Linked DNA regions of Variovorax paradoxus. The protein of the gene in region 2 interacts with the protein of the main gene of each other region in a pairwise test. Links are inferred from orthologs where the notes say so. Each region holds a gene or a part of one and is shown on either strand. Other genes may lie near its edges. The genes, in order: bioB and QHG62_RS15255.

Region 1 (14,283 bases), 1.4 Mb from region 2 along the record:
CCGGAGTGGCCGAAACGAAGATGCACTGGCGCATGCGCGTTTCGAACTCCTCCAGCTTGAGCGGCCGGTTGTCCAAGGCGCTTGGCAAGCGGAAGCCGTATTCGACCAGCGTGGTCTTGCGCGCCCGGTCGCCGTTGTACATGGCACTGAGCTGGCCGACCATCTGGTGGCTCTCGTCCAGGAACATCAAGGCGTCTTTCGGCAGGTAGTCGGTCAGCGTGGCCGGCGGCTGGCCCGGCGCCGCGCCCGAAAGGTGGCGCGTGTAGTTCTCGATGCCCTTGCAGTGGCCGATTTCGGCCAGCATTTCCAGGTCGAAGCGGGTGCGCTGCTCCAGCCGCTGCGCCTCCACCAGCTTGCCCTGGCTGACGAACTCCTTGAGCCGCTCGGCCAGTTCGATCTTGATGGTTTCCACCGCGCCCAGCACCTTGTCGCGCGGGGTCACATAGTGGCTCGACGGATACACCGTAAAGCGCGGAATCTTCTGCCGGATGCGCCCGGTAAGCGGATCGAAGAGCTGCAGCGACTCGATCTCGTCGTCGAACAGCTCGATGCGGATCGCCAGCTCGCTGTGCTCGGCCGGAAACACGTCGATCGTGTCGCCGCGCACGCGGAAGGTGCCGCGCGAAAAGTCCTGCTCGTTGCGGGTGTACTGCATGCGGATCAGCCGCCCGATCACGTCGCGCTGGCCGATCTTGTCGCCCACCCGCATGATGAAACGCATCTGCGTGTAGTCCTCGGGCGTGCCGATGCCGTAAATGGCGCTCACCGTGGCCACGATGACCGTGTCGCGCCGCTCCAGCACGCTCTTGGTGGCTGAAAGCCGCATCTGCTCGATGTGCTCGTTGATCGACGAGTCCTTCTCGATGAACAGGTCGCGCTGGGGCACGTAGGCCTCGGGCTGGTAGTAGTCGTAATAGCTCACGAAGTACTCGACTGCGTTCTTGGGAAAGAACTCGCGAAACTCGCTGTAGAGCTGCGCCGCCAGCGTCTTGTTGGGCGCAAAAACGATGGCCGGGCGGCCCAGGCGCGCAATCACGTTGGCCATGGTAAAGGTCTTGCCCGAGCCCGTCACGCCCAGCAGCGTCTGGAACACCTCGCCGTCGAGCACGCCCTCCACCAGCCCGTCGATGGCCTTCGGCTGGTCTCCGGCCGGCGGATAGGGCTGGAAAAGCTCGAATGGCGAACCGGGATACTTGATGAATTCGCCCTGCTTGGCCGGACCGATCGGGTCCAGTTTCTTCAGGTCTGCTATGGCTTCGTTGTTCTCTGGCATGGCTGTTCCCGACAGGTGGCGATGGCGCCGGTAAAATTCAAGGCAACCGGAAAGCGTAGCGCAAGTCCGGTTGCCAGCGAAGCTTTCATCCCAAAGGACCTTTCCATGTCTATGTTCACCGCGGTCGAAATGGCACCGCGCGACCCGATCCTCGGCCTCAACGAGCAATTTGCAGCCGATACCAACCCCAACAAGGTCAACCTCGGCGTCGGCGTCTATTACGACGACAACGGCAAGCTGCCCCTGCTCCAGTGCGTGCAGGCCGCCGAACAGAACATGATGAAAGCCCCCACGGCGCGCGGCTACCTGCCGATCGACGGCATCGTGGCATACGACAACGCCGTCAAGGGCCTGGTCTTCGGCGCCGACAGCGAACCCGTGCAGTCCGGCCGCGTGGCCACGGTGCAGGGCATCGGCGGCACGGGCGGCCTGAAGGTCGGCGCCGACTTTCTCAAGAAGCTCAACCCCAATGCCAAGGTGCTGATCAGCGACCCGAGCTGGGGTCGGCGCCGACTTTCTCAAGAAGCTCAACCCCAATGCCAAGGTGCTGATCAGCGACCCGAGCTGGGAAAACCACCGCGCGCTGTTCACCAACGCGGGCTTCGTGGTCGAAAGCTACCCCTACTACGACGCGGCCAAGCGCGGCGTCAACTTCGACGGCATGTTGGCTGCCCTGAGTGCAGCGCCCGCCGGTACCGTGGTCGTGCTGCACGCCTGCTGCCACAACCCGACCGGCTACGACATCACGCCAGAGCAGTGGGACCAGGTGGTCGCGGCCGTCAAGGCCAAGGGCCTCGTGCCCTTCCTCGACATGGCCTACCAGGGCTTCGGCTACGGCCTGAAGGAAGACGGCGCCGCTGTCGCCAAGTTCGTCGACGCCGGCCTGACCTTCTTCGTCTCGACCTCGTTCTCCAAGAGCTTCAGCCTGTACGGCGAGCGCGTGGGCGCCCTCTCGGTGCTCTGCGAAAACAAGGAAGAAGCCGGCCGCGTGCTCTCGCAGCTCAAGATCGCCATTCGCACCAACTACAGCAACCCGCCGATCCACGGCGGCGCCGTGGTGGCAGCCGTGCTCGGCAACCCCGAACTGCGCGCCCTGTGGGAAAAGGAACTCGGCGAAATGCGCGTGCGCATCAAGGCCATGCGCCAGAAGCTGGTCGATGGCCTCAAGGCTGCCGGCGTGAAGGAAGACATGAGCTTCATCACCAAGCAGATCGGCATGTTCAGCTACTCGGGCCTCAGCAAGGACCAGATGGTGCGCCTGCGCAGCGAGTTCGGCGTGTACGGCACCGACACCGGCCGCATGTGCGTGGCCGCGCTCAACAGCAAGAACATCGACTACGTCTGCGCGTCGATTGCCAAAGTCATCTAGGTGACAGCAAAGTGTGAGGGAATTCGTTTTCGGACGATTCCTTCACGCTCCTACGACGGGAAGACCCTCGCGCTGTGGCCGATGTAGGGTTTGGCCTCCTGCATCGCCGCAATTGCGCTGATATATTGCACTGCAACATTTCACTACAACACCAGCGATGCTTTATCAACTCTACGAAGCCCAGCGTTCCTTGATGGAACCGTTTTCGGACTTCGCGCAAGCGGCCTCCAAGCTCTATGGCCAAGGCGCGGTGTGGGGCCAGTTGCCCATGGCACAGCGCATGGCCGCAGGCTACGACCTGCTCTATCGCCTGGGCAAGGACTACGAAAAGCCTGAGTTCAACATCAAGTCGGTGAAGGTCGACGGCGACGACGTCGTGATCCAGGAAGTCGTCGAGCTCGACAAGCCTTTCTGCGAGTTGCGCCGCTTCAAGCGCTTTACCGACGAGCCGCACACTCTCAAGACACTCAAGAGCCAGCCCGTGGTGCTGATCGTGGCGCCGCTCTCGGGCCACTACGCCACGCTGCTGCGCGACACCGTGCGCACCATGCTGCAAGACCACAAGGTCTACATCACCGACTGGAAGAACGCGCGCCTCGTGCCGCTGTCGCAGGGCGAGTTCCACCTGGACGACTACATCAACTACGTGCAGGAGTTCATCCGCCGGCTGCAGGCCGAATACGGCAACTGCCACGTGGTGAGCGTGTGCCAGCCGACCGTGCCAGTGCTGGCGGCCGTGTCGCTCATGGCAAGCCGCGGCGAGCCGCTGCCGCTCACCATGACCATGATGGGCGGCCCCATCGACGCCCGCAAGTCGCCCACCGCGGTGAACAACCTTGCAATGAACAAGAGCTACGAGTGGTTCGAGAACAACGTGATCTACCGGGTGCCGCAAGGCTTTCCGGGTGAAGGCCGCCGCGTGTATCCGGGCTTCCTGCAGCACACGGGTTTCGTGGCGATGAACCCCGACCGGCATGCCAGCAGCCACTACGACTACTTCAAGGACCTGATCAAGGGCGATGACGCGAGCGCCGAGGCCCACCGCAAGTTCTACGACGAGTACAACGCGGTGCTCGACATGGACGCCGATTACTACCTGGACACCATTCGCACCGTGTTCCAGCAGTTCGAGCTCGTGAACGGCACCTGGGACGTGAAGAACCCCAAGGGCCAGATCGAGCGCGTGCGCCCGCAAGACATTCATTCCACCGCCCTGCTCACCGTCGAGGGTGAGCTCGACGACATTTCGGGCTCGGGCCAGACCGAGGCCGCGCACAGCCTGTGCACCGGCATCGACGACGCGCAGCGCGAGCACTACGAAGTCAAGGGCGCGGGCCACTATGGCATCTTCAGCGGCCGCCGCTGGCGCGAACTGGTCTATCCCAAGGTGCAGAAATTCATCGCCGCCCACGACCAGCCCCAGCGGCGCGCCGGCGCACGCGAGGCCCTGCCGGCCGAAGACCGCATCAAGCCCGGGCGAAAGACGGTTGCCGTGGCCGCCAAGAAGAATGTCGCAGCCAAGAAAGCGGTGGCCGTTGCAGCCGTGAAGAAGCCCGCGGCACGCAGGAAGTGAACGGGCTGGCCGCGCGCATTCACAACGCACTGCCGCAAACGCAGTGCACGCGTTGCGGCTACCCCGATTGCGCGGGCTATGCGCAGGCCGTGGCCGACGGAGAAGCCGGCATCAACCAGTGCCCGCCCGGCGGCGCGGAAGGCATTGCCAGGCTCGCGCAGCTCACGGGCCGCGAACAGGTGCCGCTCGATCCCCGGTTCGGCACCGAAGGCCCACGCGCCATGGCGGTGATCGACGAGGCCTGGTGCATCGGCTGCACGCTCTGCCTCGATGCCTGCCCCACCGATGCCATCGTGGGCATCAACAAGCGCATGCACACGGTCATCGAAGCGCACTGCACGGGCTGCGAGCTCTGCATTCCGGTCTGCCCCGTCGATTGCATCTCGCTCGAGGTTGAAACGCCGGGCCGTACAGGCTGGGCCGCATGGTCGCAAGCGCAGGCAGAGGCGGCATTGAAGCGCTACCAGCTGCATGGCGAGCATCGCCGCATCGCCAAGCGAATCGAAGAACCTGAACCCGCCGCCGCTGAGCCGCAAGCCGCCGACACGCGCAAGCGCTCCATCGTCGAAGCAGCCCTGGCGCGAGCCCGCGCCGCCCAGCAACGCCCACCCACCGCCAAGCCATGACACCCGACACCCTGCTCATCTATGTGGTTGCCTCGCTCGCACTGGCCGTGATTCCCGGCCCCACGATGCTGCTGGCGCTGTCCAACGGCATCGATGGCGGCATGCGCCGCGCGAGCTGGGGCATTGCGGGTGCATCGCTCGGCAGCGTCACGCTCATTACGGTGGTCGCGCTCGGGCTCGGCTCGCTGCTGGCCGCATCGGAACTGCTCTTCAACGCGATTCGCGTGGCGGGCGTCGCCTACCTGGTGTGGCTCGGCATCAAGCTGTGGCGCAGCGACGCCACCGACCTGGGCGAGGCGCTGGCCAAGTCCGCCATCGAGGTTCGTCCGCACGGACGCATTGCGCTTGTGCGCAGCCTGCTGGTTGCGCTTTCGAATCCCAAGACCGTGTTGTTCTTCGCGGCCTTTCTGCCGCAGTTCATCGACATCACCAAGCCGCAAGGCACGCAGTACCTGCTGCTGGGTTCGATCTTCGTCGCGCTCGACACCTGCGTGATGCTGGCCTACGCGGCCGCCGGCACGCAGGCCGTGCGCTGGCTCTCGCGGCGCGGCCTCAAGGTGCTGAACCGCAGCTGCGCGGCCGGCATGTGGCTGCTGGCGGCCACGCTGGCCTTCTGGCGCCGTCCGGGCACCTGAACGACGTGCGCGCTCAGGCCTTCTCCTTCTGGGCGCGCTTGAAGAGCAGCAGCAACACGCCGGCCAGGATGACGGCCACCGCATACCACTCGAAGCGCGTCACGGTCTCGTTGGCAACCCACACGCCCAGCAGCATTGCGATCACGGGGTTGACGAAGGTGTAGCTCGAAGCGAGCGCCGCCGGGGCCCTGGCAAGCAGCACCATGTAGGCGTTGAACGCGATCAGCGAACCGAAGACCACGAGGTAAAGCCAGGCTGCCACGGCCTCTGGCTGCGGCGGCCACACGAACCGCTCGCCGGAGATTGCCGAAAGCACCAGCAGCACCACGCCGCCGCAGATCATCTCGCTGGCAAAACCCATGGCCCCGGGGGCAAGCGGCAGGCTGCGCTGGCTCAGCACGCTGCCCAGCGACCAGCAGATGCATGCGATGGAAATTGCCACCAGCCCTGCGGGCGACGACTGGAAGCCGCTTCCCTGCGTCAGCATCAGCACGCCGACGAGCCCGAGCGCGATGCCCGCTGCTTCGAGCCGCGTCGGCTTCACGCCCCAGATCAGGTTCAGCAATGCAATCAAAAGCGGCACCACCGCAATGAACGCCACCACCAGCCCGGAGCCGATCGACACTTCGGCATGGGCCGTACCACCCATGCCGCCGCCCAGCATCAGCGAGCCCACCACCAGCGCGTTGCGCCATTGCAGGCCCGACGGCCATGCGGCGCCGCGCCAGCGCATCCATGCAGCCAGCAGCACGCCCGCAAACAAGAAGCGAGAGCCCATCTGGAGAAAAGGCGCGAAGCTGACCAGCGCGTACTTGATTGCGAGATAGGTCGAGCCCCACACCACCCACGTGGCGGCGAGGCAAAGCCAGAGGAGCAGCGGCATCGAACTACGTACAGGCGACCTGGAAGCGGCTTGGGCGGGAGATGCGAGGGTAGGCATGCGAGATCTGTATTGTTGGTATTGGAACGCCATCCATGGTATGAAGGCAAACTCATTGCAGCCATGCACAACTCATGGTTCTCACCGTTTTGCACCGTCGATTTAAAGGAGTTGCATGGACTTCGCCTTCAACCCCACGCTGGACGCTCACGACACCCGCATCCTGGCCGAGTTGCAGGGCGACGCGCGGCTCACCATGGCCGAGCTCGGCCGCCGCGTGCACCTGAGCCAGCCGGCCGTGACCGAGCGCGTGAAAAAGCTCGAAGCCGCGGGCGTGATCAGCGGCTATCGCGCCACGGTCAATCTCGGCAAGCTGGGCTATGGCATCCGCGCGGTCATCCGCGTGGGCCGGGCCGACTACGCGCGCGTGGTCGAGCTGGTGCAGCAGACGCCGGAGTGCGTCAACGCCTACAACGTGACCGGAGACGACAGCTGGATCCTGGAAATTGCGGTCATCGACGTGAGCCACCTCGATGCGGTGGTCACCAAGTTCTGCATCCTCACCGAGACGGCCACCTCGATCATCTTGAACCCGGCACGCGAGCACCAGCCGATGCTGCCGCCTCAGCGCTCCGATGTGAAGCCGCCGATCAAGAAGGTGCTCAACGCGTAGCGGCCAGCGCGTTGAACGCAGTCACCACCTCGGGCGGCGCCTGCACCATTTCTATCAGCACGCCCTCGCCCGCAATCGGAAACTCGTCGTTCGCCTTCGGATGCAGAAAGCAGATGTCGAAGCCAGCCGCGCCCTGGCGAATGCCTCCGGGCGCAAAGCGCACACCCTGCGCGGTGAGCCATTCGACAGCCTTGGGAAGGTCGTCGATCCAGAGGCCCACATGGTTGAGCGGCGTGGTGTGAACCGCCGGCTTCTTCTCGGGGTCGAGCGGCTGCATCAGGTCGACCTCGACCTTGAACGGCCCGCTGCCCATCGAGCAGATATCTTCGTCGACGTTCTCGCGCTCGCTCTTGAAGGTGCCGGTGACCTCGAGCCCCAGCATGTCGACCCACAGCTTCTGCAGCCGCATCTTGTCGGGCCCGCCGATGGCGATCTGCTGGATGCCCAGCACCTTGAAGGGACGCGCGGAGGCCGTGGCCGTCATGCGCAGACCTCTACCTTTTCAGTGGTCGTGGTGCGGCGCGACTGCAGGCCCAGCTTGCGCAGCAGCTGCACGTCGGCCTCCACGTCGGGGTTGCCGGTGACCAGCAGCTTGTCGCCATAGAAGATGGAGTTGGCGCCGGCCATGAAGCACAAGGCCTGCACCGCATCGCCCATCTGCTGGCGCCCGGCTGAAAGGCGCACGCGCGCCGTCGGCATCGTGATGCGCGCGACCGCGATCATGCGCACGAAGTCGAAGGGGTCGACCGGCTCCGAATCGGCCAGCGGCGTGCCCGGCACGCGCACCAGGCTGTTGATCGGCACCGACTCAGGGTACGGATTCAGGTTGGCCAACTGCGCGATCAACCCGGCCCGGTGCACCGGCTGCTCGCCCATGCCGACGATGCCGCCGCAGCACACGCTGATGCCGGCGCTGCGCACATGGGCCAGCGTGTCGAGCCGGTCCTGGTAGGTGCGCGTGTCGACGATGTCGGTGTAGTACTCAGGCGCGGTGTCGAGGTTGTGGTTGTAGTAGTCGAGGCCCGCGGCCTTGAGCTGGTGCGCATGATGCGGCTCCAGCATGCCGAGCGTGGCGCAGGTCTGCATGCCCAGGCTCTTCACCGCTTCGACCAGCACCGCCACCTTCTCCACGTCGCGGTCCTTCGGCGCGCGCCATGCGGCGCCCATGCAGAACCGCGTGGCACCGGCGTCCTTGGCCGCCTGTGCGGCGCGCACCACCTCGTCGACTTCCATGAGCTTCTGCGCCTTCACGCCGGTGTCGAACTCGGCCGACTGCGGACAGTAGCCGCAGTTTTCCGGACAGCCGCCGGTCTTGACCGAAAGCAGCGTCGCAAGCTCGATGTCGCCTTCCGGGAAGTGCTGGCGGTGCACGGTCTGTGCTTCGAACAGCAGATCCATCAGCGGCTTGTCGAGCAGCGCCTGGATCGCCTCGACCGACCACGGGCCTTGCGGCGTCACCGGCTTTGGGGGCCGGTGCAGCGTGACAGGCGCCGAGATGGGCGCTTCAAAAAAAATATCGGAGGTCGTCATATCAATGAAATCTTTCATAGGTGCCCGAAGCATTGCCTGTTCGGGAAACACCGCGGAACCGGCTTCGCCGGGCCGCAGGTGTTGCCCCCGGAAGGGGGTTGGAGAAGCGACACGAAGTGCGCGCAGCCTGGGGGTGAGCTTTATTCAAACTCCATAATGATTTGATCGACCGCGAGCGAATCGCCCTTGTTTGCCGAAATCTTGCCAACCACACCGTCTTGCGTGGCAAACAATACGTTTTCCATTTTCATGGCCTCGATCACGGCCAGCTTCTCGCCCGCACGCACCTGCTGGCCCGGCTGCACCGACACCTCGACCAGCAAGCCCGGCATCGGCGACATCAGGAACTTGCTCAGATCGGGCGGCGCCTTGTAGGGCATCAACTCGAGCAACCGCGCGCCCAGTGGCGACAGCACCATGGCCTCGATCTGCGTGCCGTCGTGCGACACCCGCAGCGCGAGCGGGCTCTTGCCTGCCCCGCGCTCGACCTGCGCGGTGAAGGGGCGGTCGTTCACCATGCCTTGCACGCGAATCGCGCCCAGCGCAAAGCCGCTGTCGATCTTGTAGCTCTTGTCGCCCACGGCAACGGCGCTCGCGCCCGTCTTGCCGTGAAAGTCGGTCACGGACACCGGGTGGTGGACATGCTTGCCTTCCGGCCCCAGCTCCACCACCACGAACTGCTCGCCCACCTTCACGCCGTGGCCTTCGAGCTGGCCGCTGATGCCCGAGGCCCGCGCGCGGTAGCGGCGGTGCACATAGGCGGCAAGCGCAACGAGAAACGACGGATCGGCGTGCGGCACGTCTTCTGCGTGAAAGCCCTTGCCGTAGTGCTCGGCAATGAAGCCGGTGTTGAAGTCGCCCGCTACAAACTTCGGATGCGCGAGCAGCGCCGCCTGGAAAGGAATGTTGCTGCTGATGCCACGGATCACGAAGCCATTGAGCGCCTCGCGCATGCGTGCAATTGCATGCTTCCGATCCTTGCCGTGCACGATGAGCTTGGCGATCATCGAGTCGTAGTACATCGGAATCTCGCCGCCGTCGTACACGCCGGTGTCCACCCGCACGCCGTTCAGGTGCTCGGTGTCGCTCGCAAACATCGTCTCCGCGGGCGGCTGGAACTTCACCAGGCGGCCCGTCGAAGGCAGGAAGTTGCGGAAAGGATCCTCGGCGTTGATGCGGCATTCGATCGCCCAGCCGTTGCGCTTCACTTCGGCCTGCGTCAGCGGCAACGCCTCGCCTGCCGCAACGCGGATCATCAGTTCGACCAGGTCGAGCCCCGTGATGCATTCGGTCACCGGATGCTCCACCTGAAGCCGCGTGTTCATTTCAAGAAAATAGAAGCTCTGGTCCTTGCCGACCACGAACTCCACCGTGCCCGCGCTCTGGTACTTCACCGCCTTGGCCAACTGCACCGCCTGCTCGCCCATCGCCTTGCGCGTGGCATCGCTGATGAAGGGCGAAGGCGCCTCTTCGATCACCTTCTGGTGCCGGCGCTGGATCGAGCATTCGCGCTCGTTCAGGTAGATGACGTTGCCATGCGAATCGCCCAGCACCTGGATCTCGATGTGGCGCGGCTCCTCGACGAACTTCTCGATGAACACGCGGTCATCGCCAAAGCTGCTCAGCGCCTCGTTGCGGCACGAGGTAAAGCCCTCGAAGGCCTCCTTGTCGTCGAAGGCCACGCGCAGCCCCTTGCCCCCGCCGCCGGCCGACGCCTTGATCATCACCGGGTAGCCAATGTCCTTGGCAATCTCGACGGCGCGCTCGGCCGTTTCGATGGCGTCGTTCCAGCCCGGAATGGTGTTGACCTTCGCTTCGTTCGCAAGCTTCTTCGATGCGATCTTGTCGCCCATGGCGGCAATCGAATAGTGCTTCGGTCCGATGAAGGCAATGCCCTCTTCCTCGACCTTGCGCGCAAAGGCTTCGTTCTCCGACAGGAAACCGTAGCCCGGATGCACCGCCTCGGCGCCGGTCTGCTTGCAGGCCGCGATGATGCGGTCGGCCTGCAGATAGCTCTCGCGGCTTGGCGCAGCACCAATGTGCACGGCCTCGTCGGCCAATTCGACGTGGCGGGCTTCCTTGTCGGCTTCGGAATAAACGGCGACGGTGAGGATGCCCATCTTCTTGGCCGTCTGGATCACGCGGCAGGCGATTTCACCGCGGTTGGCGATAAGGATTTTTTTAAACATGCTGAATCCGTTTTCTTGCTGACCGCCTCAGCGGTTGATGAACATCGAGTAAACCGGCTGCGCCTGCGACCGATCGACGAACACATAGGCGATGCCATCTGAACAGAAGTTCGCCACTTCGGCCGTGCTGCCATCGGGAAGATCGACCCAGTTGTCGATCTGCAAAAACAAGCGTCCCGCGGGCAGTCTTTGCGCGCCGTTCGCCGTCCAGTGCGGCGCGCCGCCGCTCTTGGTACACCAGGGGCTGGCCCAGCCGCGAGGGTGCGCTGCTTCGTCGGGCAGATCGAAGTGGGCTTGGTAGTCATAGAACGCCTCCTCCAGCTCTGCAGGTACGCCGTCGTCATCCGCGCGCCATGCGGCAATGCCGATCTCGCGCAGAAGTGCCGGCTGTCCGTCGGCAGCATCTGAAGGCAGCGGTGCGGGCGCGTCGCCCAAGTCGGCGCCCTGTACCACGAATGCGCCATTCGTACCCGCGTCATGCTCCCAGAAGCTGCAGATGCTGTCCCACTCGCACTTGAACAGGAACAGCACCTCGCCGCTTGCGAGTGGCAACGCCTCCCCGTCCGCCGGCAACTGCGCAAGGTGGCTCATGGGGCGATTGCACTCGCGGCAGATAGGCCAAAGGCGCGCGGGGAGCCCCCAGGGCAACCCGCCCAGCTTTGGAACTAGCCCGGGTTCCGCTCCCTCGCGGAACTGGGGGTAATAGCTGCGCATATGAAAATCAGAGAGGAATGTTGCCGTGCTTACGCCACGGGTTCTCGAGCTTCTTCTCGCGCAGCATCACCAGCGAACGGCAGATGCGCTTGCGCGTTTCGTGCGGCAGGATCACGTCGTCGATGTAGCCACGCGCACCCGCCACGTACGGATTGGCGAAACGCGCCTTGTATTCGGCCTCGCGTGCGGCGAGCTTCTCGGGGTCGTTCTTGTCTTCGCGGAAGATGATTTCCACTGCGCCCTTGGCGCCCATCACCGCAATCTCGGCGCGCGGCCAGGCCAGGTTGACGTCGCCGCGCAGGTGCTTGGAAGCCATCACGTCGTACGCGCCGCCATAGGCCTTGCGCGTGATGACGGTGATCTTCGGCACCGTGCATTCCGCATACGCGTAGAGCAGCTTGGCACCGTGCTTGATGATGCCGCCGTACTCCTGCCCCGTGCCGGGCATGAAGCCGGGCACGTCGACGAAGGTAACCACGGGAATGTTGAACGCATCGCAAAAGCGCACGAAGCGCGCGGCCTTGATGCTGCTCTTGATGTCGAGGCAGCCTGCGAGCACCAGCGGCTGGTTGGCCACGATGCCGACCGTCTGCCCTTCCATGCGCGCAAAGCCGATCACGATGTTCTTCGCGTAGTCGGGCTGCAGCTCGAAGAAATCGCCGTCGTCCACCACCTTGAGGATCAGCTCCTTGATGTCGTAGGGCTTGTTCGGGTTGTCCGGCACCAGCGTGTCCAGCGAGTAGTCGGGCCGGTCGGCCGGGTCGCCCTGGCCGTTGTTGCCCAGGCGCACCGGCGGCTTCTCGCGGTTGTTGAGCGGCAGGTAGTTGTACAGGCGGCGCAGCATCATGAGCGCTTCGACGTCGTTCTCGAACGCCATGTCGGCCACCCCGCTGCGCGTGGTGTGCGTAACCGCGCCGCCCAGCTCCTCGGCCGTCACGGTTTCATGCGTTACGGTCTTCACCACATCGGGGCCGGTAACGAACATGTAGCTCGAGTCCTTCACCATGAAGATGAAGTCGGTCATGGCGGGTGAATAAACCGCGCCGCCCGCGCATGGGCCCATGATCATGCTGATCTGCGGCACCACGCCCGATGCCATCACGTTGCGCTGGAACACGTCCGCATAGCCGCCGAGCGAGGCCACGCCTTCCTGGATGCGCGCACCGCCGGAGTCGTTCAGGCCGATGACGGGTGCGCCGACCTTCATGGCCTGGTCCATCACCTTGCAGATCTTTTCGGCGTGCGCTTCGCTCAGCGCGCCGCCAAAGACGGTGAAGTCCTGGCTGTACACGAAGACGAGGCGGCCGTTGATCATGCCGTAGCCCGTCACCACGCCGTCGCCCGGAATCTTTTGCTCGGCCATGCCGAAATCGACCGAGCGGTGCTCGACGAACATGTCCCACTCTTCAAAGGTGTTGTCGTCCAGCAAGAGTTCGATGCGCTCCCGCGCGGTGAGCTTGCCCTTGGCGTGCTGCGCGTCGATGCGCTTCTGTCCGCCGCCAAGGCGCGCTTGAGCGCGGCGCTTTTCGAGTTGTTCGATCAGTTCTTGCATGGTGTGCTTCCGAAGCTGTGGTCCTGAATGTCGTGTGTTGTCATGGCCTGGCGGTGATGGCAGCCGCCGCAAGCAACTGGCGCGCCGCCGTCGATGCGGGCAGCGAGCCCTCTGCCACCTGCCGAGTGAGTTGCGGCAGCAGTTCGCGCACCTGCGTGTGCTGCCTGAATGCCTGCTTGAGGCCCGCGTCGATGCGCTCCCACATCCACGACGTGGCCTGCTTTTCACGCCGCTTGGCGAGCTTGCCATTGGCGGTTTGCAGTTGCCTGAACTGCGTGACAGCGTCCCAGAAAGCGTCGATGCCGGTACCCGCCAGCGCGCTCAGCTGCAGCACCTTGGGCAGCCAGAAGCGAACCTCGGCGCCGCTGTGCGCGTCATGCACCGCATGCGCATGGTCAGGGTTGCCCTGGTGGCCGAAGAGGCGCAGGGCAGAAGTGATCTGCGCCTGCGCACGCGTGGCGGCATCCTTGTCTATGTCGGCCTTGTTGATGACGACCAGGTCGGCCAGCTCCATCACGCCCTTCTTGATGGCCTGCAGGTCGTCGCCCGCGTTGGGCAGCTGCATCAGCACGAACATGTCGGTCATGCCGGCCACGGCTGTTTCGCTCTGGCCCACTCCCACCGTTTCGACAATGACGATGTCGTAGCCCGCGGCTTCGCACACCAGCATGGCCTCGCGCGTTTTCTCGGCCACGCCGCCCAGCGTGCCGCTCGACGGGCTCGGCCGGATGTAGGCGCGTTCATGCACCGAGAGGCGCTCCATGCGCGTCTTGTCGCCAAGAATGGAGCCACCGGACACGGTGGAAGACGGATCAATGGTGAGCACCGCCACGCGGTGGCCCTTGCCGATCAGCAGCAGGCCCAGCGTTTCGATGAAGGTCGACTTGCCGACACCCGGCACGCCCGAGATGCCAAGGCGAAATGAATTGCCGGTGCGCGGCAGCAATGCGGTGAGCAATTCATCGGCTTGCGCGCGGTGGTCGGCACGGGTGGATTCGAGCAGCGTGATGGCCTTGGCGATGGCGCGGCGCTGTGCCATGCCCTCCGGCTCGGCAATGGCGCGTTCGAGTGCCTCGGCCTGCTTCAGCACGCATCCTCCGAGGCCACGCGCCAGCGGTAGTGCAGGTCGACGCCCTCTTCGCCCTCGAGCACAAAGCCGTGCCGCACATAGAAGCGGTTGGCATCGCTTTGCACCAGCGCCGTGAGCTTGATGTCCATCCCTTGTTCGCGCGCCTGCGACTTGGCCCATTGCAGCACCCATTCACCGAT
Region 2 (14,343 bases):
TGGAAAGGCTCTGATGACCGCGCAGCAACCCTATGTGCTCTACGAACTGGCCGAAGGCATCGCCACGCTTACGCTGAACCTGCCGGCCAAGCTGAACCCGATTGCGCGCGAGCTGCAGATCGAACTGCGCGACACGCTGGAGCGCATCCGCGACGATCGCGAAGTGCGCGCTGTGATCCTGACCGGCGCCGGCAAGGCCTTTTGCGTGGGCGCGGACCTGAGCGCCATGACGCCTGGTGAAGAAGGCAAGTCGCTCGGCGACCAGACGGCCGAATGGATGCAGTCGCTCAGCAATCCGCTCATCGAAACGCTGCGCACGCTGCCTGTGCCGGTGGTGGCCGCGGTCAATGGCGCCGCGGCGGGCGCGGGTGTCGGGTTGGCACTGGCGGCCGACGTGACGATTGCGGCGCGCAGCGCCTACTTTTACCTGCCCTTCCTGCCCAAGCTCGGCATCGTGCCCGACCTCGGCTGCACCTGGGCCATTCCGCGGCGGGCCGGCAAGGCACGGGCCATGGGCATGGCGCTGCTCGATGAGCGCCTGAGCGCCGGCCGCGCGGTGCAGTGGGGCCTGATCTGGGCCTGCGCCGACGACGAACAGCTGCTCGAGGAAGCACGCGCGATTGCGCAGCGCCTCGCACGCCTGCCGGCCCACGCGGTGGTTGAAGCACGCGCAGCCTTCGAGGCCGCCGAGCGCCACACGCTGCCCGAACAGCTGCACTACGAAAGCGAGCGCCAGCGCGAGCTGATCGACCGGCCGAGCTTCCGCGAAGGCGTGAGCGCCTTCCTGCAGAAGCGCCCGCCGACGTTCCCGGGGCGCTGAGCATGATCGAACGCACGCTTTTCAGCGCCGACCACGAGGCCTTTCGCGACAGTTTCCGCCGCTTCATGGACAAGGAGATCGCGCCCTTCCACGAGGCGTGGGAAGAACAGGGCTATGTGGACCGCGGCGTGTGGTCCAGGGCCGGCGAGAACGGCTTTCTCTGCATGGCGCTGCCCGAGGAATACGGCGGCGCCGGCGCCGACCTGCTCTATTCGGTAATCCAGTTCGAGGAGCTCTGGGCGCGCGGGTTTACAGGCATCGGCTTCGGCCTGCACAGCGAGATCGTGGCGCCGTACATCCTGCGCTACGGCACCGAAGCGCAGAAGCGGCACTACCTCCCCAAGCTCGCGAGCGGCGAGATGGTCGGCGCCATCGCGATGAGCGAGCCCGGTGCGGGCAGCGACCTGCAGGCGGTCAAGACCAGCGCCATCCGGCAGGTCGACGGCAGCTACCTGCTCAACGGCAGCAAGACTTTCATCACCAACGGCTGGCATGCCGACCTGGTGATCGTGGTGGCCAAGACCGACCCGGCCGCGGGCGCAAAGGGCACCAGCTTGTTCCTGGTCGAGCGCGGCATGGCGGGCTTCGAAAAAGGCAAGCGGCTCAAGAAGCTGGGACTCAAGGCGCAGGACACGTCGGAGCTGTTCTTCAACGACGTGCGGCTGCCGGCCGATGCACTGCTCGGCGATGCCGCGCAGCTGAACCGCGGCTTCGTGTGCCTGATGGAGCAACTGCCCTGGGAGCGGCTGCAAATTGCGATCAGCGCGGTGGCCGCATCGCAGGCCGCCATCGACCAGACCGTGGCCTATGTGAAAGACCGCAAGGTGTTCGGCCAGCCCGTGGGCAACTACCAGAACACGCGCTACACGCTGGCCGAACTGCAGACCGAGGTGCAGGTGGCGCAGGTGTTCGTCGACAAATGCATCGAACTGCTGATGGCCGAAAAGCTCGATACCGCCACCGCCAGCATGGCCAAGTACTGGACCACCGACCTGCAGTGCAAGGTGATGGACGAGTGCGTGCAGCTGCACGGCGGCTACGGCTTCATGTGGGAGTACCCGATAACCCGCGCCTACGCCGATGCGCGGGTGCAGCGCATCTATGGCGGCACCAACGAGATCATGAAGGAAGTGATCACGCGTTCGATGGGGCTGGGCGGGCGCTGAAAGCGGCGCCACTGGCGCCCGGCGAAGGCCTGCGGGAGAATGGCCGCATGCCCATCCTCAACGCCTTCTACGCCCAGTCGGGCGGCGTCACCTCGGTCATCAATGCGTCGGCCTGCGGCGTGATCGAGACGGCACGAAAACACCCGGACCGCATCGGCAAGCTCTACGCCGGGCGCAACGGCATCATCGGCGCGCTGACCGAAGAACTCATCGACACCGGCGCCGAGCCGGCCGAGGCGATTGCGGCGCTGCGCACCACGCCTTCGGGCGCATTCGGCTCGTGCCGCTACAAGCTCAAGTCGCTCGAGAAGAACCGGCGCGAATACGAGCGGCTCATCGAAGTGTTCAAGGCGCATGGCATCGGCTACTTCTTCTACAACGGCGGCGGCGATTCGGCCGACACTTGCTTCAAGGTGAGCCAGCTGTCGCAGTCGCTCGGCTATCCGTTGCAGGCCATCCATGTGCCCAAGACCATCGACAACGACCTGCCGCTGACCGATTGCTGCCCGGGCTTCGGCTCGGTGGCCAAGTACGTGGCGGTGTCCACGCTCGAAGCCTCGTTCGACGTGCGTTCGATGGCGGCCACCTCCACCAAGGTGTTCGTGCTCGAGGTGATGGGGCGCCATGCGGGCTGGATCGCGGCGGCGGGCGGGCTTGCTGCGGACCACGGCATTCCGGTGGTGGTGCTGTTCCCCGAGATCGAGTTCGACAAGGCGCGGTTTCTGGCACGCGTGGACGAACTGGTGAAGCAGCACGGTTACTGCTCGGTAGTGGTGTCCGAAGGTTGCCACTACCCCGACGGCACCTTCCTGGCCGAGCAAGGCACGCGCGACGCTTTCGGCCATGCGCAGCTCGGCGGCGCAGCACCGGTGGTGGCGCAAATGGTCAAGGACGCGCTGGGCCACAAGTTCCACTGGGCCGTGGCCGACTACCTGCAGCGCGCGGCGCGGCACATTGCCTCGGCCACCGACGTGCGGCAGGCCTATGAGCTGGGGCAGCGTGCGGTCGAGCTGGCGCTGGAAGGCCACAACGCGGTCATGCCGACCATCGAGCGCACCTCCGATGCGCCCTACACCTACCGCATCGGCAGCGCACCGCTCGACGCAGTCGCGAATGTCGAAAAGCCGATGCCGCGCGACTTCATTTCGGATGATGGGTATGGCATTACCGACAAGTGCCGCCTTTACCTGCTGCCGCTGATCGAGGGCGAGGACTATCCGGCCTATCGCAACGGCTTGCCGGTGTACGCGACGCTGCGGAACGTGGCGGTGGCAAAGAAGCTGCCGGCTTTCGAGCTCGCCTGACGACCATGGCGGCAGTTATTTTCGACACGATGGACGCCACGCGCTGCCCGCTCTGCGGCGAGCAGAACCGCTGTGCGATGGAAGTTGCGCGCGAAACCGGAGAGCCGCAACCGCCCTGCTGGTGCATGGCAACGGACTTTCGCAATGCGCCGCTGGCGGCGGTGCCGCAGCAAATGCGCGGGAAGGCCTGCATTTGCGCGCGCTGCGCCGCGGGCACACCTGGCGGCTCCTAGTTTTTTAGAACTGCGCCGCGTTCTGTTGCTGGCTTTGCATCTGCGTCTGCGACTGTGACTGGTCGGGTTCCGGCCCGTTTGCAGGCCCGTTTGCGGGCTCGTTCACCGGCTCATTCGGCGGTTCATCCGCCGGTTCATTCGCTGGCACAGGAGGCTGCGAACCCTCCGGCAGCGGCACCGTCGGCGCGGCCGCCGTGGACGACGGGCGGTCGCGCTGCTCGGTCACCACGCAGTGGATGAACTGCAGCTTGCCCACGGCCGCACGCGGCAGCACGAAAGGGTAGTAGTCTGGCTGGCCCATGCTGCGCGACAACTCGTTCAGCACATTGGTGAGCAGCACCCAGCCATTCAGAAAGTCCAGGAACTTGGCTGCGCCGGGATGCTCGGGCCGCCACAGGTCTTCGAGCGTGAACAGGTCGCTCGCGAGTTCGACGTTGGTGGCATCCACGCCGAAGCTCATCGCCGTGTCGGTGGTGTCGGCCATGTGCAGGTAGTGCGCCCAGGTTTCGGCCCAGTCTTCCCACGGATGCATGCTCGCGTAGCTGCTCACGAAGTGAATCGACCAGTCGGGCGGCGGCCCTTGCTCGTAGTGCCGCTGGAGTGCTGCGGTGTAGTCGGCGCGCTCGTCGCCGAAGAGCACGCGAAACTCGTCCAGCCACGCCGTGGGCTGCACCAGCAGGTCCCAATAGTAGTGGCCGATTTCATGGCGAAAGTGGCCGAGCAACGTCCGGTAGGGCTCGCGCATCTCGGCGCGGATGCGTTCACGCACGGCATCTTCGGCCTCTTCGGCGTTGAGGGTGATCACGCCGTGCTCGTGGCCGGTCATCACATGCGGGCTGCCGGGCATGTTGCTCAGAAAATCGAAAGCCAGGCCGTGCGCCGGGTCGGCGTGGCGGCTCACCACCGGCAGCCCCAGCGCCAGCAGCTGCGAAATGAGCCGGCGCTTCGCGTGCTCCAGCTTGCGCCAAAGCTCGCCGTTGCTTTCCACGGAAAGGTCGGGAATGGTGCGGTTGACGCTGCATGCCAGGCAGTAGCCGGGCGCGAGGCCGTCGGTGTTGAACGCGGGATCGTCGCCCTCGCGCGGGGCCGGCACCATCCAGTTGCAGCTGGCGGCGGTCATGAGGTTGGCGCAGCGGCGGTACCTCTTGCCGTCCGGATTGCCGAACACGGTGAAGGTGCCGGGCAAGGGTTGCTCGCCCTCCGCCTGCGCCTGGTTGTCGCCAGCCTCTTCGACGGGCGCCAGCGGCACCACGCCGAGCCGCTCGATCACATACCCGAGCGGTGTGTGGCAGGCCAGGCACTGGCTGTTGCGCAGGAACACCGGGCGGCCGCACTGGCAGCGGTAGGCGCGGCTGACGGTGGGCGCGGCCAGTTCGGCCGCGAGGTTGGGCGCCGCCTGCGCGGTGTTCTGATCGGCTGCGCCGGCCTGGTTGCCGGTTTGCGCACCGGGTTGATCGGATTGGGGAGCCATGTCGTTTTTGGTTTTCTCGAAAGCAGTGCGGGACAGCCTGTCCATTGTGCGACCGTTGCATCGGCGCCCATTCGCGCAAAGACCGATATGCTTGTAGGACGACGGACCCGCACCCCGAGCCGAGCCGCCGCCTCACGATGCCCACTCCCCAGCCCGAAGCCGCACAGCCGGCACCGCCCACCCTCGGCACGATGCGCGAACGCTACGGTCCGCGCTACCGCTGGTACCTGCTGCTCTCGGTCATGGTGGGCGTGATGGCGTCGATCATGTCGTCGACCATCGTCAACGTGGCGATTCCGGGCATGAGCCACCACTTCTCGCTCGGGCAAGAGCGTGCGCAGTGGGTGAGCTCGGGTTTCATGGTGGCCATGACCGTTTCGATGCTCACCACCCCCTGGCTGCTGTCGCGCTACGGCTACAGGCGCACCTACGCGGGCACCATGGCGCTGCTGCTGGCGGGCGGGGTGGCGGGCGGGCTGGCCAATAATTTTTCGCTGGTGCTGCTGGCTCGCGTGGCCGAAGGGCTGGCGGCAGGCGTGGTGCAGCCCATTCCGGCCATCATCATCCTGCGCGCCTTCGAGCCGCGCGAGCAAGGCCGTGCGAGCGGCATCTTCGGCATGGGCGTGGTGCTGGCGCCGGCCATCGGCCCGAGCATCGGCGGGGTGCTGGTCGACCTTTTCGGCTGGCGCTCCATCTTCTTCATGGTGGTGCCGTTTTGCCTGGCGTCGCTCTGGCTGGCCTACAAGTTCGTGCCCACCACGGCGCCCGGCGGGGTGGCGGCCACGCGCGGCAGCGGGCTCGACTGGCGCGGCCTGGCCCTGGGCACGGCCGGCACGCTCTGCCTGCTGAACGGGCTGGTCGAGTTGCGAGGCGATTCGCCGCTGCAGGCGGCGCTGCTGCTGGGCGGCGCGCTGGTTGCCTTTGCGGCTTTCATATGGTGGCAGCGCCGGTTTGCGGCTTCGGGCGGCACGCCGCTGATGAACCTGGGCCTCTTCCAGTACCGGCAGTTCGCCATGGGCAGCGTGGTCGCCTTCATCTACGGCACGGCGCTGTTTGGCTCCACCTACCTGCTGCCGGTGTACATGCAAGTGGGGCTGCAGCTGTCGGCCTCGCACGTCGGCACCATCCTGCTGCCGGCGGGCATTGTGCTGGCCATCACCATTGCAGGCGTGGGCCGGCTGGCCGACCGGCAACCGACATGGCTGCTGGTGAGCATCGGCTTGGCGCTGCTGGCGGCCTCTTTTGCACTGATGGTGGTGGTGAGGCTCGACAGCGCGCTGTGGCTGCTGGTGGCGTTTGCCATCATCGGACGCGTCGGGCTGGGCTTCATCCTGCCTTCGCTCAACCTGGGCTCGATGCGGCCGCTGGCCAAGCCGCTGATTCCCCAGGGTGCCAGCGCCATCAACTTTTTGCGCATGCTCGGCGGTGCGGCCGGCGTGAGCCTGTGCGCCATCGTGCTCGAGTGGCGGCTGGCGGCGCACGGCGATTCGCTTGCCAACCCGACGACCAGCCCGGCGCGGCTGGCGGCGTTCGACGAGGTGTTCCTGATGCTGGCCGCGCTCTGCGCAATCGCCATCTGCGCGGCGTGGCAACTCCGGCAGTCGGAACCCCGAGGGTAAGCCCCAAGTAATACCTAAGCATCCATCGTTTCTAATTGTTAATATTGTTAGACATTGATGGAATGGGCTCCGTATGCAACGCAGAAGTTTTGTCGCTTCGTCGGCGGTTTTGGCTGCGGGCCTGGCCCGTTTGTCGTCGGCAAGTGGCGCCGAAATGGGCGTTAGCGACACGGAGATCGTGCTTGGCAGCTCGGCCGTTCTGAGCGGGCCGCTCGGCTCGCAGATCAAGGTTGTGCACAACGGCGCCGCGCTGGCATTCGACTCCGTCAACGAGCAAGGCGGCGTCAACGGACGCAAGATCAAGCTGGTGGCGCTGGACGACGAGCTGAAGCCCGAGAAAGCGCTGGAGAACTACGGCAAGCTGCTGAACGACCACCGCGTGTTCGCGTTCTTCGGCTGCGTGGGCTCGGGCACCACGTCCGCCGCGGCCAAGCTGCTGCAGCAAAGCGGCGCACCCAGCGTGGGCGGCTACGGCGTGGGCGACAGCGCCCGTGAACGCGTGGCGGGCTCGGCTTACTTCGTGCGCGCAAGCAATGCCCGCGAGGCGCAGGCGCTGGTCGAGCACCTGTCGACCATCGGTGTGAGCAGGATCGCCATCGCGCACCTGGACAATCCCGGCGGTCTCGAGGCGGTCAAGCTGATCGAGGCGGCCATGGCCACCCACAAGCAGGCGCCCACGGTGGTGGTCGCGGTGAAGGGCGACGGCTCTACCTCTGCCGCCGCCGGCAAGACGCTTGCCGACAGCCAACCCCAGGCCGTGCTGATGTACCTGGCCGGCACGGTCACGGGCGAAGTGATCAAGGCCATGTATGCCGCGGGCAGCAAGCCGATGTTCTACGGCATGTCGGTCGTCTCGGGCGAAGTCACGGCCAAGGTGGTTCCGCTGCAGGCCGGCGGGCTGGCCATTTCGCAGGTCACGCCGTATCCGTGGGGCGAGGTCGAAGTGGTGACGCGCGACTACCGGCGCCTGGCCGAACGCGCGCAGGTGCCCGTGGGCTACGGCAGCTTCGAGGGCTACCTGAACGGGCTGGTGATGATCGAGGCGCTCAAGCGCACCGGCCGCGACCTGACCCGCGCCCGCCTGCATGCCACGCTGCGGGCGCTCAAGCTGCGCCTGGCGGGCATGGACATCGATTTTTCGACCGGTGCCACCACCGGCTCTCGCTTCATCGAAATGGTGCGCGTCACGCCCGAAGGCCGCTTCGTTCGCTGAGCGTTGGGCGGGTTCGCCCGCGGCGGCTGCGCTCGCGCTTTAATAGCGCCATGTGCCAACTGCTCGGAATGAACTGCAACACGCCCACGGACGTGACCTTCAGCTTTACGGGCTTTGCCCAGCGTGGCGGCCGCACCGACCACCACGCCGACGGCTGGGGCATCGCCTTTTTCGAAGACCGGGGCCTGCGCCACTTCGTCGACCACATGCCCGCGAGCGAATCGCCGGTGGCCGAGCTGATCCGGCGCTACCCCATTCAAAGCCGCAACGTCATTGCGCACATCCGCAAGGCCACGCAGGGTGCCATCAACCTGCAGAACTGCCACCCCTTCGTGCGCGAGCTGTGGGGCCGCTACTGGGTGTTTGCCCACAACGGCGACCTGAAGGACTTTCGCCCACGCCTGCACGGCAACTTTCATCCGGTGGGCAACACCGACAGCGAGCATGCCTTCTGCTGGCTGATGCAGGAGCTGGCCAAGTCGCATGCGGGCGTGCCGAGCATCGAGGAGCTCACGCTCACGCTGCGCGAACTGGCGCCGCAGCTCGCCCGCCACGGCACCTTCAATTTCATGCTCTCGAACGGCCAGGCGCTCTGGGCCCATGCCTCCACCAACCTCTGGTACGTGGAGCGCCGCCATCCCTTCGTCACCGCGCAGCTCGCGGACGAAGACCTCGAGATCGACTTTGCGCGGCACACCACGCCCAACGATCGCGTGGCGGTGGTGGTGACCGCGCCGCTCACGAGCAATGAAAGCTGGACGCCCTTCGTGCCGGGCGAGCTGCATGTGTTTGTGGACGGTAAACGGCTGGGGCACTGAGGCGTTTCTACTGACACTTTTTCGCAACATTGAGAGAAAGTATCGGCAAACCGGCTCGACGGGGTAACAATAATGGTTCTCATTTGCGCCCCTTTCGAACCTTTCAATGTCTTCTTCCTCCCCTTTTCTGCGCGCCAGCCTGCGCCCGACGGTTGCCGCCACGCTGCTCGTTCTCAATGCCTTGGCTGCCTCGGCCCAGACCGCCGCGCCGGTTGAAGCCGCCGGCACCCTCGGCACCGTTACCGTCGAAGCCAGCGCCGACGCCTCGGCCGAAGGCCTGACCAAGCCCTTTGCCGGCGGCCAAGTGGCCCGTGGCGGGCGCGTGGGCATCCTGGGCAACCAGGACATGATGAGCTCGCCGTTCTCGAGCACCAACTACACCAACGAGCTCATCCAGGACCAGCAGGCCAAGAGCGTTGCCGACGTGCTGCTCAATGATCCGTCGGTGCGCCAGGCGCGCGGCTTCGGCAACTTCCAGGAGCTTTATGTGGTGCGCGGCTTCCCCGTGTACTCGGACGACGTGGCCTACAACGGCCTGTACGGCATGCTGCCGCGCCAGTACATCGCCTCTGAATTCTTCGAGCGCGTGGAAGTGTTCCGCGGCGCCAACACCTTCCTGAACGGCGCCGCGCCCGGCGGCAGCGGCATCGGCGGCGCGATCAACCTGCTGCCCAAGCGGGCGTCCAACGAGCCGCTCACGCGCGTCGGCTTCGGCGTGCAGACCGGCGGACAGGGCTACGTGAACCTCGACCTGGCGCGCCGCTTCGGCCCCGACGACAGCTTGGGCGTTCGCATGAATGCCGTGCGCCGCGAAGGCGGCACCGGCGTCCATAAAGAGAGCCAGCAGCTCAGCGCCTTTGCCGTCGGCCTGGACTGGCGCAACCGCAACGTGCGCCTGTCGGCCGACTTCGGCTACCAGGACTACGACCTGAAGGACGGCCGCCCGAGCCTCACGCCCTCGTCGGCGCTGCCGATTCCGCGTGCGCCCGACGCCAGCACCAACTTTGCGCAGCCTTGGACCTATTCGAAGGAGAAGGATAAGTTCGCCACCTTCCGCGGTGAAGTCGACATCACCGACAACATCACCGCCTGGGCCGCGGGCGGCGTGCGCCGCAGCGACGAAGACAACGTGCTGGCGAACCCGACGCTCGCCGACGCGTTCGGCAACACCAGCGGCACGCGTTTCAGCAACACCCGCAAGGACCGCATCGGCACGGCCGAGATCGGCGTGCGCGGCAATTTCGTGACCGGACCGGTGAAGCACGCGGTGGTGGCTTCGGCCGCCACATACAGCAACGACCGCGACAACGCCTACACGATCTCGCGCGGCAGCCTGCGCAACAACATCTATGCGCCGTACGCGTCGCCCTTCCCGGTCGCCAATAACTTCACCGGCAACACGCTGGAAGACCCGCGCCTGACCGACAAGATCAAGACCTCGAGCGTTGCAGTGGCCGACACCATGTCGTTCATGGACGACCGCCTGCTGGTCACGCTCGGCGTGCGCCGGCAGACGATCGAGCAGACCAGCTTCGCCTACAACACGGTCAAGGAAACGAGCGCCTACGACAAGAGCAAGACCACGCCGGTGGCCGGCGTCGTGTTCAAGATCACGCCGAGCACCTCTGTCTACGCGAACTACATCGAAGGCCTCGTCAAGGGCAACGTGGCACCCGGCACGGTCAACAGCCGTCCGGTCACCAACGCCGGCGAGGTGTTCGCGCCGTACCAGGCCAAGCAGAAGGAAGTCGGCGTCAAGTACGACGGCGGCACCGTCGGTGCAAGCGCGGCCTTCTTCACCACCGACCAGCCCACGTACCAGTACGAGGGCCAGACCTACGGCCTGTACGGCAAGCAGCGCAACCAAGGCCTGGAGTTCTCGGTGTTCGGCCAGCCTGCCAAGGGGCTGCGCCTTCTGGGCGGCCTGACGCTGCTCGACGCCAAGCAGAAGGACACGCAAGGCGGTGCCACCGACGGCCGCACGGCCATCGGCGTTGCCAAGCAGCAGGCCAACCTGGGCGCCGAATGGGACGTACCGGGCGTGCGCAACCTGTCGCTGAACGCGCGTTTGCTCTACACCTCCAAGCAGTACGCCAACGCGGCCAACACGCAGCAGATCCCGGGCTGGACGCGCTTCGACATCGGCGCGCGCTACCTGGTCGACCTGGGCAACGGCCGCGCACTCACGCTGCGCGCGCGCATCGACAACCTGTTCAACAAGTCGTACTGGGCGTCGGTGGGCGGCACGCAGGGCTCCAACTACCTGGTCCTCGGCGCACCGCGCACCTTTGCGGTCAGCGGCACCATCGACTTCTGAGATGCGCGCCTTCGCGACGACAGTGCACCGCTGGGCGGGCCTCGCGGTTGCACTGTTCCTCATTGTCTCGGGCCTGACCGGCGCCGTGATCTCGTGGGACCACGAGATCGACGGCTGGCTCAACAGCGAGCTCTACGACACCGAATCGCGCGGGCCGTTCCGCGATCCGTTCGACCTGGCGGCCGCGGTCGAGGCGCACGACCCGCGCGCACGCGTCGCGTACATGCCGCTCGGGTTCGAGGAAGGCCACGCGGCCGGCTACTTCGTGCAGCCGCGCACCGACCCCGCCACCGGCAAGCCCTACCAGCTCGGCTACAACCGCGTGTACGTCGATCCAGTGACGGCCGAGATCCGCGGCCGGCGCGACTCGACCGCGATCTCGCTCAAGCCCGAGACGCTGATGCCGTTCCTGCGCAAGCTGCACTACACGCTGCATGTGCCGGCCGTCTGGGGCACCGACCGGCTGGGCTACTGGATCATGGGCGGCGTGGCGCTGGTGTGGCTGCTCGACAGCTTCGTTGCGCTGTACCTCACGACGCCGCGGCGCCAGCGCCGGGCCGCGCACCCCGAGCACCGCGCTGCGCGCGAATGGTGGCGCCGCTGGAAGCCGGCCTGGGCCGTGCGATGGGCGGCCGGCGGCTACAAGCTCAACTTCGACCTGCACCGCGCGGGCGGGCTGTGGATGTGGGCGCTGATCATCCTCATCGCCTTCACGTCGTTCTCGCTGAATCTCTACAAGGAAATCTTCCACCCGATGCTGTCGCTGGTGTCGAAGACCACGCCCGGCCCCTCGGCACTGGTGCCGCTTGCACCGCTGGGCACACGCATCGAACCCACCATAGGTTTTCGCCAGATCGTTGCGGACGCCGAGGCCGAAGCACGCCGGCGCGGCTGGACCACGCCGCTGGGCGGCGTGTTCTACAACCAGCGCGGCGGCTTCTACAACGTGTCGTTCTTCGACCATGCCTCGCACGACGACAGCGACGGCATGGGCTTGTCCAACCTCTACCTGGACGGCCGCGACGGCCACATCATCAGCAGCAACCGGCCATGGCACGGCACGGCGGCCGACGTGTTCGCGCAGCTGCAATTGCCGCTGCACGGCGGACGCATCCTGGGGCTGCCGGGACGCATCCTGATGTCGCTCATGGGGCTGGCGGTGGCGGGCCTGTCCATCACGGGCATCGTGATCTGGTGGCGCAAGCGGCGCGCGCGGCTGCTGCAGACACGGCGGCAGCGCGAGGCGCTACCCGAGGAACTCAGCGCGGTGCGGCAAGGTGCGCCTCGAGCGCATCGATGAACATCTTCGGCACGTCGAAGCCGGTCTGCTCGGTGATCTCCTGGAAGCAGGTCGGGCTCGTCACGTTGATCTCGGTGACCGAGTCGCCGATCACGTCGAGCCCGATCAAGAGCAGCCCGCGCGGCGCGAGCACCCGGCCAATGGCCTCGGCGATCTCGCGGTTGCGCGCCGTGAGCGGCTGGGCCACACCCTTGCCGCCGGCCGCCAGGTTGCCGCGCACCTCGGTGCCTTGCGGAATGCGCGCCAGCACAAAGGGCGCGGGCTCGCCCGCAATGATCAGGATGCGCTTGTCGCCCTGAACCACCTCTGGCACGAAGCGCTGCACCATGATGGTTTCGGCGCCGTTCTTGTTGAGCGTCTCGACGATGGAGCCGAGGTTCAACGCGTCCTGCTTCACGCGGAAGATGCCCATGCCGCCCATGCCGTCGAGTGGCTTCAGGATGATGTCGCCATGCTCGGCATGAAAGTCGCGCACGGCCTGCGCGCTGCGCGTGACCAGCGTGGGCGTGACGAACTGCGGAAACTCCATGATCGCGAGCTTCTCGGGGTGGTCGCGCAACGCGCTCGGCTTGTTGACCACGCGCGCGCCTTCGCGTTCGGCCTGCTCGAGCAGGTGCGTGGCATAGATGTATTCGGCGTCGAAGGGCGGGTCCTTGCGCATCAGCACGGCGTCGAAGTCCTTCAGCGCCTTGGCCTCGCTGATATCGACGCGGTACCAGTCCCTTGCGTCTCCGGTGAGCGTGATCTGCTGCACCGTGGCGGTGACCTGCCCGCCCGACTTCCACTGGATGTCCTGCGGCAGGCAGGCCGCGATGCGATAGCCGCGGCGCTGGGCCTCGCGCATCATCGAGAAGGTCGTGTCCTTGTAGATCTTGAAATGATCGAGCGGATCGGCGACGAAGAGGATGTTTTTCATCAGGGAGTCTTTCCGGCGCCAGGTGTGGCCGCCATGTTGCTGCTGTCTGGCGCGATGTTGCCGGAAGCGGCGATGTCCTTGCCGGCGGAGGCCTTTGTCTTCGTGCGTCCGGCCTGCTGCACCGCCAATGCCAGTGCACCGGCCACCACGCCCCAGAACGCCGAGCCAATGCCCAGGATGGCCACGCCCGAGAGCGTGACCAGGAAGGTGATGATCGCGGCCTCGCGGTGCGGCTCGTCGCGCACCGCACCCGCCAGCCCGCTGCCGATGGTGCCCAGCAGCGCCAGGCCGGCGATGGCGGCGACCAGCTCTTTCGGAAACGCCGTGAGCAGCCCGGTGACCGCCGCGCCGAAGAATGCGATCACCACGTAGATGGCGCCGCAGCTTGCGGCCGCCGTGTAGCGCCGCGCCGGGTCTTCATGCGCCTCGCGGCCCATGCAGATGGCGGCGCTGATGGCGCCCAGGTTCAGTGCAAAGGCACCGAAGGGCGCCAGCACCAGCGTTGCCAGCCCGGTGACGGTGATGAGCTTGCTCACCGGCAGGTCGCCGTAGCCCGCCGCACGCATCGTCGCCACGCCCGGCAGGTTCTGCGACGCCATGGTGACGATGAAAAGCGGCAAGGCCAGGCTGACGATGGCCTGCCAGCTGAACACCGGCATGGTGAACACGGGCCATGTGAGCGAGAAGTGCACCGTCGACCAGCTCAGCTCGCCGCGCGCGGCCACGAAGGCAATGGCAACCAGCAGCGTGAGCGGCACCGCATAGCGCGGCAGCAGGCGCTTCGCGACCAGGTAGGTGCCGAGCATCAGAAGCACCAGCGGCAGCGCGGTCTTGGCGGCAATGAACGCATCCAGCCCGAAGCGCGCGAGCACGCCGGCAAGCAGGGCCGAGGCGATCGCCATCGGAATCCTGTTCATGACCCGCTCGAACCAACCCGTAGCGCCCGCCAGCACGATGAGCACGGCGCAGGCGATGAAGGCGCCGACCGCCTCGCCCATGCCGTAGCTGCCCGCAGCCACGGCAAGCACGGCGGCGCCCGGCGTGCTCCAGGCAATCATCACCGGCTTGCGCCACCACAGCGACAGCACGATGGATGGCAGGCCCATGCCGATGCCCAGCGCCCACATCCACGAGGCCGCGATCTCGGGCGTGGCGCCGAAAGCCTG

Evidence for each region.
Region 1: the proteins of QHG62_RS15255 (region 2) and bioB interact in binary tests that used the Escherichia coli proteins (3 or more experiments, as listed by UniProt). The link is inferred for Variovorax paradoxus from one-to-one orthologs.

The regions. Positions count from the first base shown.
Region 1 is NZ_CP123990.1:1,749,818-1,764,100, reverse strand. Bases 6,535-9,397 are described here. They hold bioB (biotin synthase BioB), read right to left. Parts: upstream 8,560-9,397; coding sequence 7,510-8,559; downstream 6,535-7,509. Other genes in these bases: accC (acetyl-CoA carboxylase biotin carboxylase subunit), read right to left, coding at 8,700-9,397; QHG62_RS08640 (VOC family protein), read right to left, coding at 7,019-7,513; QHG62_RS08645 (Lrp/AsnC family transcriptional regulator), read left to right, coding at 6,535-7,029. In the rest of the region: excinuclease ABC subunit UvrB, read right to left, coding at 1-1,273; QHG62_RS08665 (polyhydroxyalkanoate depolymerase), read left to right, coding at 2,800-4,215; QHG62_RS08660 (RnfABCDGE type electron transport complex subunit B), read left to right, coding at 4,212-4,841; QHG62_RS08655 (LysE family translocator), read left to right, coding at 4,838-5,476; drug/metabolite exporter YedA, read right to left, coding at 5,490-6,416; more of QHG62_RS08645, read left to right, coding at 6,532-6,534; more of accC, read right to left, coding at 9,398-10,748; QHG62_RS08625 (hypothetical protein), read right to left, coding at 10,776-11,339; QHG62_RS08620 (acyl-CoA carboxylase subunit beta), read right to left, coding at 11,470-13,014; methylmalonyl Co-A mutase-associated GTPase MeaB, read right to left, coding at 13,055-14,104; QHG62_RS08610 (GNAT family N-acetyltransferase), read right to left, coding at 14,098-14,283. UniProt on the Escherichia coli protein: Catalyzes the conversion of dethiobiotin (DTB) to biotin by the insertion of a sulfur atom into dethiobiotin via a radical-based mechanism.
Region 2 is NZ_CP123990.1:3,144,171-3,158,513, reverse strand. What follows is about bases 6,838-9,760. They hold QHG62_RS15255 (class II glutamine amidotransferase), read left to right. Parts: upstream 6,838-7,876; coding sequence 7,877-8,644; downstream 8,645-9,760. Other genes in these bases: QHG62_RS15250 (TonB-dependent receptor), read left to right, coding at 8,751-9,760; QHG62_RS15260 (ABC transporter substrate-binding protein), read left to right, coding at 6,838-7,826. In the rest of the region: QHG62_RS15295 (acetyl-CoA C-acetyltransferase), read left to right, coding at 1-14; QHG62_RS15290 (enoyl-CoA hydratase-related protein), read left to right, coding at 14-820; QHG62_RS15285 (acyl-CoA dehydrogenase family protein), read left to right, coding at 823-1,986; QHG62_RS15280 (6-phosphofructokinase), read left to right, coding at 2,034-3,290; QHG62_RS15275 (cysteine-rich CWC family protein), read left to right, coding at 3,296-3,523; QHG62_RS15270 (zinc-binding metallopeptidase family protein), read right to left, coding at 3,528-4,994; QHG62_RS15265 (MFS transporter), read left to right, coding at 5,132-6,613; more of QHG62_RS15260, read left to right, coding at 6,768-6,837; more of QHG62_RS15250, read left to right, coding at 9,761-10,961; QHG62_RS15245 (PepSY-associated TM helix domain-containing protein), read left to right, coding at 10,963-12,261; gshB (glutathione synthase), read right to left, coding at 12,221-13,177; QHG62_RS15235 (benzoate/H(+) symporter BenE family transporter), read right to left, coding at 13,177-14,343.